3 regions of the Phyllobacterium zundukense genome follow, and region 3 is predicted to be linked to each of the others. Evidence: riboswitches for the same ligand, from Rfam matches in the RefSeq annotation. Region 3 holds a riboswitch; each other region holds the start of a gene.
What was found. A riboswitch is a leader RNA that binds a small molecule or an ion and turns the genes downstream of it on or off. The one in region 3 is predicted to bind cobalamin.
Positions count from the first base shown of each region.

Region 1 (5,422 bases), on a different replicon from region 3:
GCCTTTGCCGAAGAAATCACCGGCCGCGTTCCCGATGCAAGCCGGGTGGTGTCGATCGGCGATTCCATCACCGAGATTGTCTATGCGCTCGGCGAGGAGGGGCGGCTGGTCGGTCGCGATTCGACCAGCACCTATCCCGACGCAGCCAACAAGCTGCCGGATGTGGGCTATATGCGCGCGCTGTCACCGGAGGGTGTGCTGTCGATCAACCCGACCGCAATCATCGCTGTCGAGGGTAGTGGTCCGAAAGAAACCATCGAGGTTCTCAGGAAGGCGAGCGTCCCCTTCGTCTTCGTGCCTGAAAAATACACCGCCGCCAGTGTGGCAGAGAAAATCCGCATCGTCGGCAAGGCACTTGGTGCCGACGACAAGGCGGAAAAGCTTGCAAAGCAGGTCGAAGCCGATCTTGCCGCCGCTCAAGCCGAGACGAAGGACGTCAAGGCTCGCAAGCGTGTGCTCTTCATCCTCAGCGCCAAGGACGGCAAGATCATGGGCTCGGGAACCAAGACGGCCGCCAATGGCATAATCGAACTCGCCGGCGCGGAAAATGCTGTCACGCAGTTTGAGGGCTACAAGCCGCTGACTGACGAGGGCATCATAACGGCAAGGCCGGACGTCGTTCTCGTCATGGATCGCGGCGGCGATCACTCCGCTGCGAATGCCGAGCTTCTCGTCAACAAGGCCATAGCTGCAACGCCTGCAGGCGAGGCCAAGAACATCGTGCGCATGAACGGGCAACTTCTTCTCGGTTTTGGTCCGCGGGCGGCAAAGGCAGCGCATGATCTTGCCAAGGCAATCTACGGCAACGAAGTGAGCCAATGAGCTATTCCGTCTTGATGAAGCCAGCCGCCCTGCGATCAACACAGGGTGGCGGAAAAACGCGTGCGGAAGGCGACCGTTCCTTTCTGGCGAAGTGCGTGATCCTGGTGCTTTGCATGGTTCTCGTGGCAACGATCATGTTCAGCCTTGCGGCTGGCGCATCTGATGCGTCGATCGTTTCGGTCATCGGCACAATGTTTTCGAGCGCCGGCAGCACAGGCGATGCTTTGACGCTGCGCGATCGCATCATCATCTACGACATCCGCCTGCCGCGCGTTATTCTCGGCGCGCTGATCGGCGCTTCGCTCGCCGTTTCCGGCGCGGTCATGCAGGGCCTTTTCCGAAATCCCTTGGCTGATCCCGGCATCGTCGGCGTATCGGCTGGTGCCGGCCTTGGCGCCGTCAGCATGATCGTCCTCGGCGGTACTTTCCTTGCACCTCTAATCGCCCTGTTCGGTTTCTATGCCTTGCCGCTGGCTGCCTTCTTCGGCGCGCTCGCCTTCACGCTGATCCTTTATCGTGTTGCCACGCGGCGCGGGCAGACATCCATCGCCACCATGCTGCTTGCCGGCATCGCCCTTGGCGCCATGGCCGGTGCCTATATGGGCGTCCTCGTCTACATCGCCGATGACCGGCAGTTGCGTGACCTCACCTTCTGGGGGCTGGGCTCGCTAGCCGGCGCCAACTGGGTGAAAATTGCTGCCGCCGGTCCGTTCATCATACTGGCATTGCTGATCTCCCCCTTTCTCGCCCGCGGTCTCAACGGCCTTGCCTTGGGGGAGGCGGCAGCGAGCCATCTCGGCATTCCAGTCCAGCGCTTCAAACGCATCGCGATTTTGGTTGTCGCGGCGGCAACCGGTGCGTCCGTTGCCGTCAGCGGCGGCATCGGCTTCGTCGGCGTGGTCGTCCCGCATCTGCTGCGCCTGATGATCGGACCGGATCACCGCTACCTGCTTCCGGCCGCCGCCCTGCTCGGCGCAAGCCTGTTGCTGCTTGCCGACGCGGTCAGTCGCACCATTGTCGCTCCGTCGGAACTGCCCATCGGCATCGTGACCGCTGCTGTCGGCGCGCCCTTCTTCCTGTGGATATTGCTGCGCCGCCGCGGCATTCTGGATCTATGACAATGATCGAAGTTTCCGACGTTTCCGTTTTCCTCGGCAAGAAGCAGATCGTTGAAAATGCCAGCTTCAACACGGAAGCTGGGCAATTCACGGTGATCGTCGGTCCTAACGGCTCAGGCAAGACGACCCTGATGCGAGCCCTGTCCGGCGATTTGCCATTCACAGGGCGCATCGCCATCAACGGACATTCAATCGACCAGCTGAAGCTCTGGCAAATGGCGGCGATGCGCGCGATCCTGCCGCAATCCACGTCACTGTCCTTCCCGTTCACGGTACGGGAAATCGTCAAGCTCGGACTGACCAGCGGCCGCTCGGGAGCCGCGCGGCGTGAGGCGGAAGACCTGCCGGACGAAGCGCTGGCGCTGGTCGATCTCGCCGGGTTTGGCGGCCGTTTCTATCAGGAACTCTCCGGGGGCGAACAGCAGCGGGTGCAACTTGCCCGTATCCTCTGTCAGGTCTGGCAGCCCGTCCTTGACGGCCAGCCGCGTTTTCTCTTTCTCGACGAACCGGTCTCCAGCCTCGACATCAAGCACCAGCTGATCATCATGCAGATCGCCCGGGCCTTTGCGAAGCGAGGCGGCGGCGTCATCGCCATCCTGCACGACCTGAACCTCACTGCGATGTATGCCGATCGTGTCGTCGTCATGCATCGCGGGTGTACCGATTCTGTGGGAACACCTGCGGAAGTCTTGACCGATGAGCGCATCCTGCGCGTCTATGAATGCGCGCTTAAGGTCGGTGCCTTACCCGCCGCGCAGGTCCCGTTCATACTGCCGCAGTCAGCTGCGATATAAATTGTCAGGAGCGATTTTTCTACCTATTGACACAGCATTGTTATTTGATACTAAATATAGATGTTCCGGTTCTCTCGGTCGCAAGACTGGGAGCTAAGAGGGAAGTCGGTGAAGTGGGTCATTTCCACCAATCCCGGCGCTGCCCCCGCAACTGTAAACAGCGAGTTGCTGTCGCCTAAGGTCACTGGAGTGTTGCTTCGGGAAGGCCAGACAGCAGCGCCGACCTGTGAGCCAGGAGACCTGCCGAAACATGATGATCGTCCACGGGCGGGGTGTCCCGGTGTGTCGCTTGCAATGGTCGGCGCGCCAAGCTGACCATCCACATTGCAATGCGTGCGCTCGACCTTTGCCCCCAACATTTGGGGTAAACACATGTCTCTTGTCCTTGAAACTACTCGTACTGATGGCACTACGCCAGCTCGTGCCGGTGAAGCATTGCAGGCCACCGAGCCCGGTTATCGCGTCATCCGCCGCAACGGCTCGGTTACACCTTTCGATCCGCTCAAGATCACCGTCGCACTGACCAAGGCGTTTCTCGCCGTCGAAGGCAACGTCGCTGCCGGTTCGCGCCGCGTGCATGATGTGGTCGAAGCGCTCACCGCCGACATCGTCACTACGCTGAAGCGGCGCAGTGCGGAAGGCCGCCTGTTTCACATTGAGGGTATTCAGGATCAGGTCGAGCTCGCATTAATGCGCAGCGAAAACCACAAGGTGGCGCGAGCCTATGTGCTCTACCGCGAAGAGCGGGCGCAGGAACGTGCGAAGGCCGCCACTGGAATCGTTAGCGATGCTGGTCCGATGTTCACAGTCACACTGCTCGATGGCCGCCGGGAGCCGCTCGACGACGACCGCCTGTCGCGCATTATCGACGAAGCCTGCGAAGCGCTGGAGGGCGTGCAGGCCGCTCCTGTCCTCACCGAGACCCGCCGCAATCTCTATGATGGCATAACGCTGGAGGAACTCTCCCTCGCGCCAATCCTTGCGGCGCGTACACTGGTCGAGACCGAACCCAATTATGCTTTCGTCACCGCGCGTCTGCTGCTCGACAAGCTGCGTCGCGAGGCGCTGAGCTTTGTCTTCGGCCGGCCGGAACAGGCGACCCAGCATGAAATGACCAAGCGCTATGCAGGGTATTTTCCGGCCTATGTGAAGGCCGGCATCGAAGCCGAACTGCTGGATCCCGAACTCGCGCGCTTCGACCTGACCCGCATTTCCGCGGCCCTCAAGCCGGAGCGTGACCTGCAGTTCCAGTATCTCGGCCTTCAGACCCTCTATGACCGCTATCTGCTGCAGACGCGCGGCATACGTTTCGAATTGCCGCAAGCGTTCCTCATGCGCGTCGCCATGGGGCTTAGCCTGCGGGAAATCGACCGCGAAGCCCGCGCCATCGAGTTCTACGATCTCCTGTCCTCGTTCAACTTCATGGCTTCGACGCCGACCCTGTTCAATGCCGGCACCCAGCGCGCGCAGCTTTCCTCCTGCTTCCTGACCACTGTCGCCGATGACCTCGACGGAATCTTCAAGGCGGTGAGAGACAATGCACTGCTGGCCAAATATTCCGGCGGCCTCGGCAATGACTGGACGCCGGTGCGCGGACTTGGCGCCCATATCAAGGGGACGAACGGCGAAAGCCAGGGCGTGGTGCCGTTCCTGAAAGTCGCCAATGATACAGCGATAGCGGTCAATCAGGGCGGCAAGCGCAAGGGCGCGGTCTGCGCCTATCTCGAAACCTGGCACATCGATATCGAGGAATTTCTCGACCTGCGCAAGAACACCGGCGACGACCGCCGCCGCACCCATGACATGAACACCGCCAACTGGGTGCCGGACCTGTTCATGGCCCGTGTCGAAGCGGACGAAAACTGGACCCTGTTCTCTCCCGACGAAACGCCCGAGCTGCATGATTTGTACGGTGCAGCATTCAAGACCAGATACGAATTCTACGAAACGAAAGCCGCACGCGGCGAGATCAAGATCTTCCGCACTGTACGGGCGCTGGATTTGTGGCGGCGCATCCTCACCATGCTGTTCGAAACAGGCCATCCGTGGGTGACGTTCAAGGATCCGTGCAATATCCGCTCACCCCAGGGCCATGCGGGTATCGTGCATTCATCCAATCTTTGCACCGAAATCACCCTCAACACTTCGAAGGACGAGGTCGCAGTGTGCAATCTCGGTTCGGTCAACCTTGCCAATCATGTGACACCCCTTGGCCTTGATCTGGATCAACTTGCCCGCACCGTCTCGACCGCCATGCGCATGCTCGACAATGTCATCGACATCAATTTCTACACCATTCCCGAAGCCCGCCACTCGAACCTGCGCCATCGTCCAGTGGGCCTTGGTCTGATGGGCTTTCAGGATGCACTGCAGGCATTGCGCATCCCCTATGCTACCGACGAGGCAGTGGCGTTTGCCGACCTGAGCATGGAGGCAATTTCCTGGCATGCGATTTCAGCATCCGTCGATCTTGCTGCGGAGCGTGGCCGCTATCCGAGCTTCACCGGCGCGCTCTGGTCAAAGGGCATCCTGCCCATCGACTCCATCGAATTGCTGAACGACGCCCGCAAGGCAAGCGGCGGCCGGCTCGACATGGACCGTTCGTCGACGCTCGATTGGGAGGCGCTGCGCAAACGCGTAAAGACCACGGGCATGCGCAATTCCAACTGCATGGCCATCGCCCCCACA
Region 1 covers NZ_CP017944.1:231,323-236,744, forward strand. The annotation lists gene BLM14_RS29530 (heme/hemin ABC transporter substrate-binding protein) at 1-822, shown strand, start outside; gene BLM14_RS29535 (FecCD family ABC transporter permease) at 837-1,940, shown strand; gene BLM14_RS29540 (heme ABC transporter ATP-binding protein) at 1,943-2,734, shown strand; cobalamin riboswitch at 2,784-2,996, shown strand; gene BLM14_RS29545 (ribonucleoside-diphosphate reductase subunit alpha) at 3,107-5,422, shown strand, end outside.
Region 1: linked by a shared signal. The riboswitch ahead of BLM14_RS29545 (ribonucleoside-diphosphate reductase subunit alpha) and the one ahead of bluB (5,6-dimethylbenzimidazole synthase) in region 3 are both predicted to bind cobalamin.

Region 2 (5,422 bases), 310 kb from region 3:
CCGCAGGTTCCAGGCCTGTGAGTTCCGCGTCAGCGGCACGGAAGGCGCGGCCTATGTGAAGCTCGGCGTCAATCTGGACTATCCGCGCGGCGAGCCGGACGAATTGATGATCTATCCGAAGGGTGGCTCCAACTGGGTCAATGTCCCGCTGAAGGGCGCGTGGTTCCCCGATGCCTTTGTCGGGCGCATGGCCAATCTGCAGCGCTTCGCCAGCGGCGAAGACAAGGACCTGGTGAGTTCGGTCGAGGATGGCTGGCACACCATGGCGCTGGTCGAGGCGGCCTATCAATCCAGCGCGGCGCCGGCAACGCCACTCGCGCAGAAGCCGGAGGCCTGAATGTCTGAGAAAGCGATCTATTTCGAGGACTATGAACTCGGCCATGTGCGCGTCACGACCGGACGAACGATCACCGAAACGGATTTCGTGGTCCACGCTGGCCATACTGGCGATTTCTTTCCGCACCACATGGATGCGGAATTTGCCAAGACGACTCCGTTTGGTCAGCGCGTCGCTCATGGCACGATGATTTTTTCGATCGGTGTCGGACTGACGGCAAGCCTGATCAATCCTGTGGCGTTCTCCTATGGCTATGACCGGTTGCGTTTCGTGCGCCCGGTTTTCATCGGCGATACGATCCGCACGCGGGTTACGATCAGCACCAAGGAAGACGATCCAAAACGTCCCGAGAGCGGCCGGGTGGTCGAGCGCTGTGAGGTGATCAATCAACGCGACGAAGTGGTATTGGCTGCCGACCATATTTTGATTGCCGAGCGCAAGTCCAAGGGTGCATGACAGGCGCGATGAAGTGCCGAATGGAGATTTGAAATGACAGGTAAGCTTGAAGGCAAACACGTTCTCATCACAGCAGCAGGACAGGGCATCGGCCGGGCCTCGGTGCTGGCTTTTGCGCGCGAAGGTGCGATTGTGCATGCGACCGATATCAATCAGGAGCTGCTCGAGGCATTGCCGAAGGAAGCGGGTATCAAATACTGCAAACTCGATGTCCTGAAGACGGATGAAGTCAATCAGGTGATCAGCGAGATCGGCGCAGTCGATGTGCTGTTCAATTGCGCCGGCTTTGTCCATGGCGGCTCGATTCTGGACATGCCCGATGCGGATCTGGAGTTCGCGCTCGACCTCAATGTCCGCGCCATGATCCGCACCATCAGGGCAGTGCTGCCGGGAATGATCGAGCGCAAGGATGGAGCGATCATCAACATGTCGTCCGTTGCCAGCAGCGTGAAGGGCGTGCCGAACCGTTTTGCCTATGGCGTGACCAAGGCAGCCGTTCTGGGTCTCACCAAGGCTGTAGCCGCCGACTACATCACGCAGGGTATCCGCTGCAATGCGATCTGCCCGGGCACCGTGGAGAGCCCGTCGCTGGAACAGCGCATGCGTGCGGGCGGTGACTATGAGGCAACGCGCGCGGCATTCATTGCGCGCCAGCCTATGGGCCGTCTCGGGCTGCCGGAAGAAATCGCCGACCTCGCCGTCTATCTCGCCGGTGCGACCTATACGACCGGTCAGGCATACAACATTGATGGCGGCTGGACCGTCTAGGAGACTTTGGGAATCCACCCTGATGGCCATCTGATGCGATTTTCTGCGTTTCCGGTGCTCTTGGAAGTCCACTGCGCTCCGGTTCTCAAAAACCACACCAGCTGCCTCATCAGGATGAATTCTCAAGCGTCTCCAATAAGAAAAAGGAACAGACAATGAAATTTCTACGTTATGGCGAGCCGGGGCAGGAAAAGCCTGGCGTTCTCGATGCCAAAGGGCAAATCCGCGATCTGTCTGGCAAGGTGAGCGATATTTCCGGGGCGGTGCTTGACCCGGATGCGCTGGCCAAGCTTGGAGCGCTGGACGTCGAGAGCCTTCCGGCAGTTGGCGGCAATCCGCGTCTCGGACCCTGCGTCGCCGGGACCGGCAAGTTCATCTGCATAGGTCTCAACTATGCTGATCATGCCGCGGAATCTGGCATGGCCGTGCCGCCCGAACCGGTGATCTTCATGAAGGCGACATCGGCAATCGTCGGTCCAAATGACGATCTGGTCATTCCACGCGGTTCGGAAAAGACCGACTGGGAAGTCGAACTCGGCGTCGTGATTGGCCGTACCGCAAAATATGTGACCGAGGCCGAAGCGCTGGACTATGTCGCCGGCTATTGCACGGTGCATGACGTCAGCGAGCGAGCTTTCCAGACGGAGCGTTCCGGTCAATGGACCAAGGGCAAGAGCTGCGACACGTTCGGGCCGACCGGTCCGTGGCTCGTGACCAAGGATGAGGTCGCAGACCCGCAGAGCCTTCCCATGTGGCTGAAGGTGAATGGCGAGACCATGCAGAATGGCTCGACCAAGACGATGGTCTATGGCGTTGCCTTCCTCGTCTCCTATCTCAGCCAGTTCATGAGCCTGCAGCCTGGCGACATCATCTCGACCGGCACGCCTCCCGGCGTCGGCATGGGCATGAAACCGCCGCGTTATCTCAAGGCCGGCGATGTCGTGGAACTCGGCATCGAAGGCCTGGGTACCCAGAAACAGGTGGCGCGCGCCGACATTTAGGCGCCTGCGTCCTAGCAACAGATACATGAGGCATATTGTGACCCGCATCACCGATCTTCGCGTTTTTGATATCCGCTTTCCCACCTCGCAAAGCCTCGACGGGTCGGATGCGATGAATCCGGATCCGGATTATTCGGCTGCCTATGTCGTGCTTGACACGAATACGGACGGCCTTTCCGGTCACGGTCTCACCTTCACCATCGGCCGAGGCAATGAAATCTGCTGCCTTGCCATCGAGGCGATGAAGCATCTCGTCATTGGCCTCGAACTCGACTGGGTGAAGGAAAATCCAGGCCGTTTCTGGCACTTCGTTACCGGCGACAGCCAGTTGCGCTGGATCGGTCCGGACAAGGGCGCGATGCATCTGGCGACGGGCGCCGTGGTCAATGCCGTATGGGACCTGCTCGCCAAGGAAGCGAAGAAACCGGTCTGGCAACTGGTGGGTGAGATGACGCCGGAGGAGATCGTCAATATCGTCGATTTCCGCTACCTGACCGACGTTTTGACGCGCGACGAAGCGCTGGCGATCTTGCGGAAGGCTGAAAGCGGCAAGCAGGAGCGGATAGCGACGCTGAAGGCGGAAGGCTATCCCTGCTATACGACATCTGCCGGCTGGCTCGGCTATTCGGATGAAAAGCTGCGCCGCCTTTGCCAGGAGGCGGTGGATTCGGGCTTCAACCACATCAAGATGAAGGTCGGCCGCGATCTTGATGATGATATCCGCCGTCTGACGATCGCCCGCGAGGTGATCGGCCCGGACCGCATCCTCATGATCGATGCCAACCAGGTCTGGGAGGTCAACGAGGCGATCGACTGGGTGAAAAAGCTTGCCTTCGTCAAGCCGTTCTTCATCGAGGAGCCGACAAGTCCGGACGATGTCGCGGGCCACCGCAAGATTCGCCAGGCGATCAGCCCTGTGAAGGTGGCGACCGGCGAGATGTGCCAGAACCGTATCATGTTCAAGCAGTTCATCGCCGAAGGCGCCATCGACGTGGTGCAGATCGATTCCTGCCGCATGGGCGGGCTGAACGAAGTGCTGGCCGTGCTGCTGATGGCGGCGAAGTACAACCTGCCGGTCTGGCCGCATGCGGGCGGCGTCGGCCTGTGCGAATATGTGCAGCATTTGTCGATGATCGACTACATCGCCGTCTCCGGCACTAAGGAGGGCAGGGTCATCGAATATGTCGATCATCTGCATGAGCATTTTGTCGATCCCTGCAATATCCAGGATGCCGCCTATATGCCGCCATCGCTGCCGGGCTTCTCGATCGAAATGAAGCCGGAATCGATCAAGCAGTATCTGCATCGTACCACGGCCTGAGTCATCATGGATCCATGAAGAAACGGCGGCAGAGATGCCGCCGTTTTCGTTTCAAGATTTTTGTCGCCTTGCGTAAATGCGATGTCGTTTCCGCACCTATTCTTTTTTCGTGCCGGATGCTTTTATCAGGACACTTGAGGTGCCGCTTTCTAGGGGAAGCGGAGAATTGGGAAGCCGGTCGAGAGTTCGCTCTTCAACCCGGCGCTGCCCCCGCAACGGTAGTGGAGTAAAACGCGGCAAAATAGCCACTGGGAGTGCACCCCGGGAAGGCGCCGTGAAGCCCGGCAAGGCAACTCCAGAGCCCGGAAACCAGCCCCGAGTAACAACACCGACTGATCGCGGTGGGCGATCAAGGAGCATGATTTTGTGCAGGCAACACTTGTTGACTGTGCGGGCGTTCTTCTCCGTCACCACCAGTCAGTTCTTTGCAGCTGTTAGGGCGAGGACACGACATGGATATTCGTAACGAACTGATCCGGAATCTCAAAAACCGGAAACCGGGCTACGGACTTGAACAGGCCTTCTATTCCGATCCGGACTATTACCGCCTCGATATGGAGAACATCTTTTATCGCGACTGGCTGTTCATCGGCCATGACTGCGAAGTGGCGAAGCCGGGCAATTATTTCACCCTACAGGTTGGCGACTATCCGGTCGTCATCGTCCGCGACCGCCAGGGACAGATCAGGGCTTTCCACAATTCCTGCCGCCATCGCGGGTCGCGCATCTGCTCGGCCGAAAAGGGTACGTCGGCGAAACTCGTCTGCCCCTATCACCAGTGGACCTATGAGCTTGACGGCCGCCTGCTGTTCGCCCGCCAGATGGGCGATGATTTCGACGCCAGCCAGCACAGCCTGAAGACCGTGCACTGCGAAAGCGTCGGCGGTTATATCTTCATCTGCCTCGCACCAGTCGCACCGGATTTCGGCCCGACGCGCGCCCTGCTCGAACCATACCTCGCGCCGCATCGCCTGACCGAGACGAAGGTCGCGTTCCAGAGCTCGATCGTTGAAAAGGGCAACTGGAAGCTCGTCTGGGAAAACAATCGCGAGTGCTATCACTGTGTCGCCAACCACCCGGAACTGTGCAAGACCTTCCCGGAGGCGCCGAGTGTCACGGGCATCCAGGGATCAAAGGACGATCCGGAGATCGTCGCGCATTGGGACAAGTGCGAGGCGGCCGGCCTGCCGAGCGTCTTCCGCATCGCCGAGGACGGACAGTACCGTGCGACGCGCGTGCCGCTGTTGCGCGATGCCGAGAGCTACACGTTGAGTGGCAAGCGTGCGGTCGGCAGGCAGCTCAGCGATGACGTCAACGCCAAGCACATCGGTTCGCTGCTGCTCTACCATTACCCGACCACATGGAATCACATCCTCGGCGATCACGCCATCTCGTTCCGCGTGCTACCGCTCGGCCCCAATGAAACGCAGGTCACCACCAAGTGGCTGGTGCACAAGGATGCGGTGGAAGGCGTCGACTATAATATCGAAGAGCTGACGCATGTCTGGCTCGAGACCAATGATCAGGATCGCCGCATCG
Region 2 covers NZ_CP017940.1:669,089-674,510, forward strand. The annotation lists gene BLM14_RS03290 (Gfo/Idh/MocA family protein) at 1-337, shown strand, start outside; gene BLM14_RS03295 (MaoC/PaaZ C-terminal domain-containing protein) at 338-793, shown strand; gene BLM14_RS03300 (SDR family oxidoreductase) at 827-1,561, shown strand; gene BLM14_RS32620 (hypothetical protein) at 1,671-1,718, opposite strand; gene BLM14_RS03305 (fumarylacetoacetate hydrolase family protein) at 1,717-2,562, shown strand; gene BLM14_RS03310 (L-fuconate dehydratase) at 2,600-3,883, shown strand; cobalamin riboswitch at 4,004-4,215, shown strand; gene BLM14_RS03315 (aromatic ring-hydroxylating oxygenase subunit alpha) at 4,336-5,422, shown strand, end outside.
Region 2: linked by a shared signal. The riboswitch ahead of BLM14_RS03315 (aromatic ring-hydroxylating oxygenase subunit alpha) and the one ahead of bluB (5,6-dimethylbenzimidazole synthase) in region 3 are both predicted to bind cobalamin.

Region 3 (5,422 bases):
CGCCGCGTGGCATTGTGCCGCCTGCTGCTGTCGCAGCCCGATCTGCTGCTCCTCGACGAGCCGACCAACCACCTTGATGCCGAAACCACGGCCTGGCTGGAAAAGCACTTGCGCGAATATGCGGGCTCCGTCCTGCTGATTACGCATGATCGCTACTTCCTCGACAATGTGACCGGCTGGATTCTCGAACTCGATCGCGGCCGCGGCATTCCGTATGAAGGCAATTATTCGGCCTACCTTGGTGCCAAATCCAAGCGCATGCTGCAGGAAGGCCGCGAGGATGACTCGCGCCAGAAGGCACTTGAGCGTGAGCGCGAGTGGATTTCCGCCAGCCCCAAGGCACGTCAGGCAAAGTCGAAGGCGCGTATCAAGGCCTATGACGCGCTTGTCGATGCTGCCAACAATCAGCGTCCGGGCGATGCCCAGATCCTTATTCCGGCGGGCGAGCGTCTCGGCCAGGTCGTGATCGAGGCGGAAAACCTCACCAAATCCTTTGGTGATCGTGTTCTCATCGAGAACCTCACCTTCAAATTGCCGCCCGGTGGCATTGTCGGCATTATCGGCCCCAACGGCGCCGGCAAGACCACCCTGTTCAAGATGATCACCGGTCAGGAAAAGCCGGATTCCGGCTCGATCCGCATCGGTGATACCGTGCATCTCGGCTATGTCGACCAGAGTCGCGATCATCTGAAGGCGGACAAGAACGTCTGGGAAGAAATCTCGGGCGGCAATGAAATCATCAAGCTCGGCAAGCACGAGATGAATTCGCGTGCCTATGTCTCGGCCTTCAACTTCAAGGGCGGCGACCAGCAGCAGAAGGTCGGCAATCTCTCCGGCGGTCAGCGTAACCGCGTGCATCTCGCCAAGATGTTGCAGGCCGGCGGCAATGTTCTGCTGCTCGACGAACCGACCAACGATCTCGACACCGAAACGCTGGCGGCGCTTGAGGATGCCTTGGAAAAATATGCAGGCTGCGCCGTGATCATCAGCCATGATCGCATGTTCCTCGATCGTCTGGCGACGCACATCCTTGCATTCGAGGGTGACAGCCATGTGGAATGGTTCGAAGGCAATTTCGAGGACTATGAGAACGACAAGATCCGCCGCCTCGGCCCGGACAGCGTCAATCCGAAGCGCCCGAGCTACAAGCCGTTGACGCGCTGATTTTATTGGGAGGGCGGCAACGCCCTCCCATCATCATTTTTGACGGACCCATCAGGCTTATTTGCTGGTTTTCACGGTCGATTTTTTTAAAGTACGGCGGATTTCATGGAGCGCGCAATGACTGATCTGTTTGCAACCAAAACCGAGATACTTCCTGCCTGCAAGATCAGCGGACGGGTAAGCGGGCTGTTCGCGGCCCTCGCAGGGGATTTTGTCACGACGCCGGCAAGTTCGCTCGAACTGACTTTCGACGGGATTGTTGGAGATTATCACGCTGGGCCGACCCGCAAGTCCGGCGGACGCGAGCCCTGGTATCCGCGCGGCACCGAAATGCGCAATGAACGACAGCTTTCCATTCTCGCATCGGACGAGCTTGAAGAAGTTGCTACGGGCATGGGATTGCCTGAACTCAAGCCGGAATGGATCGGCGGCAATATGGTCGTTGGCGGTGTCCCGTCGCTGTCGATGCTGCCGCCGCGCACGCTGCTGTTCTTCGAGGGCGGCGTGACGCTGAGGGTCGACGGCCAGAACGCACCTTGCAAAATAGCCGGGCGCTCCATCGGCGAACACGCCGAGACAGCGGACCACACCACCACGGCGCTGGATTTTGTACGGGTGTCGAGACGCCTGCGCGGGATCGTCGCCTGGGTTGAGAAACCAGGTATTATTCGCACCGGCGAAAAGGTTGATGTGCGTGTGCCCGAGCAATGGATTTATCAGCCTTGAGGCTTGCACCAGAGAATTTTCTGTGGCGAATAGATTGAAGGTCCGGTGCCTGCCGATTGATGAGATCGCGGGAGAATCGGGAAGCCGGTGAAAATCCGGCACGTGCCCAACGCTGTAAAGGGGATGGGCCGCGCAGATGCCACGGATGTGTCCGGAAGGCGCGCGGTTCAGATGAACCTCAGTCAGAAGACCGGCCGGACCTTATAGCTCAAACCGCGCGGACGGCGGGGAGGGTTTCAAGCGTTGTTGGGAGCAAACAATGCACGATGTTTCCTATGGTCCGGTCACTGCCGCTGGCTTTTCGGATAATGAGCGCGCCGCGGTCTACAAAGCCATCTACACCCGGCGCGATGTGCGCGACCAATTCCTGCCGCGCGCGATCCCTGGCGACGTATTGATGCGGCTGCTCAATGCCGCGCACCACGCGCCATCGGTCGGCTTCATGCAGCCGTGGAACTTCATCGTCATTCGTGATGAGGTTCGCAAGACCGAAGTGCACCGCGCTTTCACTCGCGCCAATGAGGAAGCGAAAGCGCTGTTCGCCGATGAACGGCAGGCGCTCTATGCTTCGCTGAAGCTCGAAGGCATCCTCAAGGCGCCGATCAATCTTTGCATCACCTGCGACCGGACGCGCGGCGGCAAGGTTGTGCTTGGCCGCACGCATAACCGGCAGATGGACGTCTACAGTACGGTTTGTGCTGTGCAGAACCTTTGGTTGGCGGCTCGTGCCGAAGGCATCGGTGTCGGCTGGGTCAGCATCTATCATGATCAGGATATGCGGCAGATCCTCGGTATTCCGGATCATGTGGAGATCGTCGCCTATCTGTGCATAGGCTACGTCGATCAGCTTTATGATACGCCGGAGCTTGAAAAGCGTGGCTGGCGCAACAGATTGCCGCTGCGCGACCTCATCTTCGAAGAAGGCTGGCAGGGCGATACCGATATCAGCTCGGGTCTTCCTCGTCCGGATCCAGCAAGCGGGTTGCGCGCCACTCTGTCAGCTTCCGATTGATCGCATCGAGCACAAAAAAACGGGCCGAATCCTTGTCATAGCCCTCGTCGCGCAAGGCGTCATAATCCGTGTGCTGGTGGCGGACATGGGCGACGGCAGCGAGCCAGACGGCGATGGGGGGTGGCAGGCTTCTCATGTGGGGTGCGCCTGCCGCTGCGCGGATCGGCTCCGAATCCGAATAGGGAACCGCCGGGAGAAGCAGCGTCAGCGCTTTGTTGATAGCGCGCTGGCGGTTCGTACCTGTGCTCATGCGGATTCCTTCAGACCGATTCTTCAACCTATTTCAGACACGGCAAAATTTGTCGTCAACAGCAAAAAGAAACTTGCCAAAACCTTGTTTCTCACATAAACATATCTTTATGTCTTTTGAGGATAAAACGATGGACAAGCGCGATCTCAACCTAGACCTGATGGTCGATACGCTGAAGGCAGCGGCCGAGCCAAGCCGCTTGCGCATCCTGGCGTTGCTGTCGCGCGGCGATCTGACAGTTTCCGACCTTACGTCCATTCTCGGCCAGTCGCAGCCGCGCGTATCGCGCCATCTCAAGCTGCTGTTCGAAGCAAGCCTTATCAACCGCTATCAGGAAGGCTCCTGGGCCTATTTCCGTCTGGCGGATTCCCTCATCGTCGGGGACATCGCGCGTTCGCTGCTGGATCGTCTCGATTGCTCCGATCCCTTGCTGGAGCGCGACCTTGAACGTCTTTCCTCGGTGAAATTGCAGCGCCGCGAACGCGCGGCCGCTTACTTCAGCGCCAACGCCACAAGCTGGGACGTGATCCGCTCGTTGCACGTGCCGGATGGGGCCGTGGAAGACGCGCTCCTGAAGATTGTCGGGCGCAAGCCATTCCAGGCCATGCTCGATGTCGGTACGGGTACGGGACGCCTGCTGGAACTCTTCTCGCCGCTTTATGTGCGCGGCGTTGGTATCGACATTAATCGCGACATGCTGACCATTGCCCGCTCCAATCTGGACAAGGACGGCATTACCAATGCGCAAGTGCGCCATGGCGATGTTTATTCACTCCCGGTTGATCGGGAATCCTTCGATCTTGTGACCATTCACCAGGTCCTGCATTTCCTTGATAATCCGGCGGAAGCAATTCGCGAGGCGGCGCGTGCGCTGCGCGCAGGCGGTCGAATGCTGATCGTGGATTTCGCTCCGCACGAACTTGAGTTTCTGCGCGACAGCCATGCGCATGTGCGTTTGGGCTTCAGCGATACGCATATGCGTGACTGGCTTACCGAAGCCGGTCTGATGCTCGAGGAAAGTCTGGAACTTGAGCCGAAAGACAAGGACAAACTGACTGTCAAATTGTGGCTGGCACGCGACCCACGCCTGCTGATTGCCGATCCCGCTTTAACCTCCCGCGTCACGGAGAGTGTATGATGAGTTTTTTCCGCCAATCACGCCGTCCCGATCTTGGTACCAATATCCGGGTTTCGTTCGAATTCTTCCCGCCCAAGACCGAGGTCATGGAAGAGCGGCTTTGGGAGACCGTGACGCGCCTCGCGCCGCTCCATCCTGAATTCGTGTCGGTGACTTATGGTGCGGGCGGATCGACTCGTGAACGCACTGCCCGTACCATCAAGCGCATCCTCACGGAAACCGATGTCAATGCGGCGGCACACCTGACCTGCGTCGATGCGACGAAGGAAGAGGTGGATACCGTCGTGCGCGAGTTTGCCGCCATGGGCGTCAAGCGTTTTGTCGCGCTGCGCGGCGACCCGGCGGGGGGTGTCGGTGCTCACTACAAGCCAACTGCCGGTGGCTATGAGAACGGCGCCGATCTGGTCGCTGGTCTGAAGGCTTTCGCCGATTTCGACATTTCCGTCTCCGCCTATCCGGAAAAGCATCCGGAGAGCCCGGATTTTGCCACCGACATCGATATGCTGAAGCGCAAGGTCGACAATGGTGCGACGCGGGCGATCACGCAGTTCTTCTTTGAAAATGACCTCTATGAGCGTTATGTCGAAAAAGTGCGCCGCGCTGGCATCTATATTCCCATTCTGCCGGGGATACTGCCGATCCACAATTTCACGCAAGTGACCAATTTCTGCTCGAGGGCGGGAACACATATTCCCGGCTGGCTTACAGAACGATTTGACGGTCTCGAAAACGATCCGCAGACGCATCAACTGGTTGCGTCAGCCGTCGCTGCCGAACAGGTGCTCGACCTCGTTGAGCGGGGCGTACAGGATTTCCATTTCTACACGATGAACCGGGCCGATCTCGCCTTTGCCATCTGCCACCTGATTGGCATCCGCCCGGGCAGCGCCGCGCTAGAGGCGGATCTTGCCGGGGCTGCCGCCTGATAACATCGTACGGCGCCCTGAAATGGGAAACGGCCCGATTGCTATAACCGGGCCGCTCCATTTTATTTCATTCTGATAACGGTCTGAGACCATCTCCGTAGCGTTGACATTAGTTCAGGGTATTAGTCCTACGACCATTGCTCCAATAAATGCGAACGCTGCACAGATCATAAGGACATTCATCGATCGAGTTAGTCCCATCGCTT
Region 3 covers NZ_CP017940.1:975,383-980,804, forward strand. The annotation lists gene ettA (energy-dependent translational throttle protein EttA) at 1-1,164, shown strand, start outside; gene BLM14_RS04725 (MOSC domain-containing protein) at 1,282-1,890, shown strand; cobalamin riboswitch at 1,917-2,103, shown strand; gene bluB (5,6-dimethylbenzimidazole synthase) at 2,150-2,902, shown strand; gene BLM14_RS04735 (DUF2293 domain-containing protein) at 2,835-3,152, opposite strand; gene BLM14_RS04740 (ArsR/SmtB family transcription factor) at 3,283-4,290, shown strand; gene metF (methylenetetrahydrofolate reductase [NAD(P)H]) at 4,290-5,216, shown strand.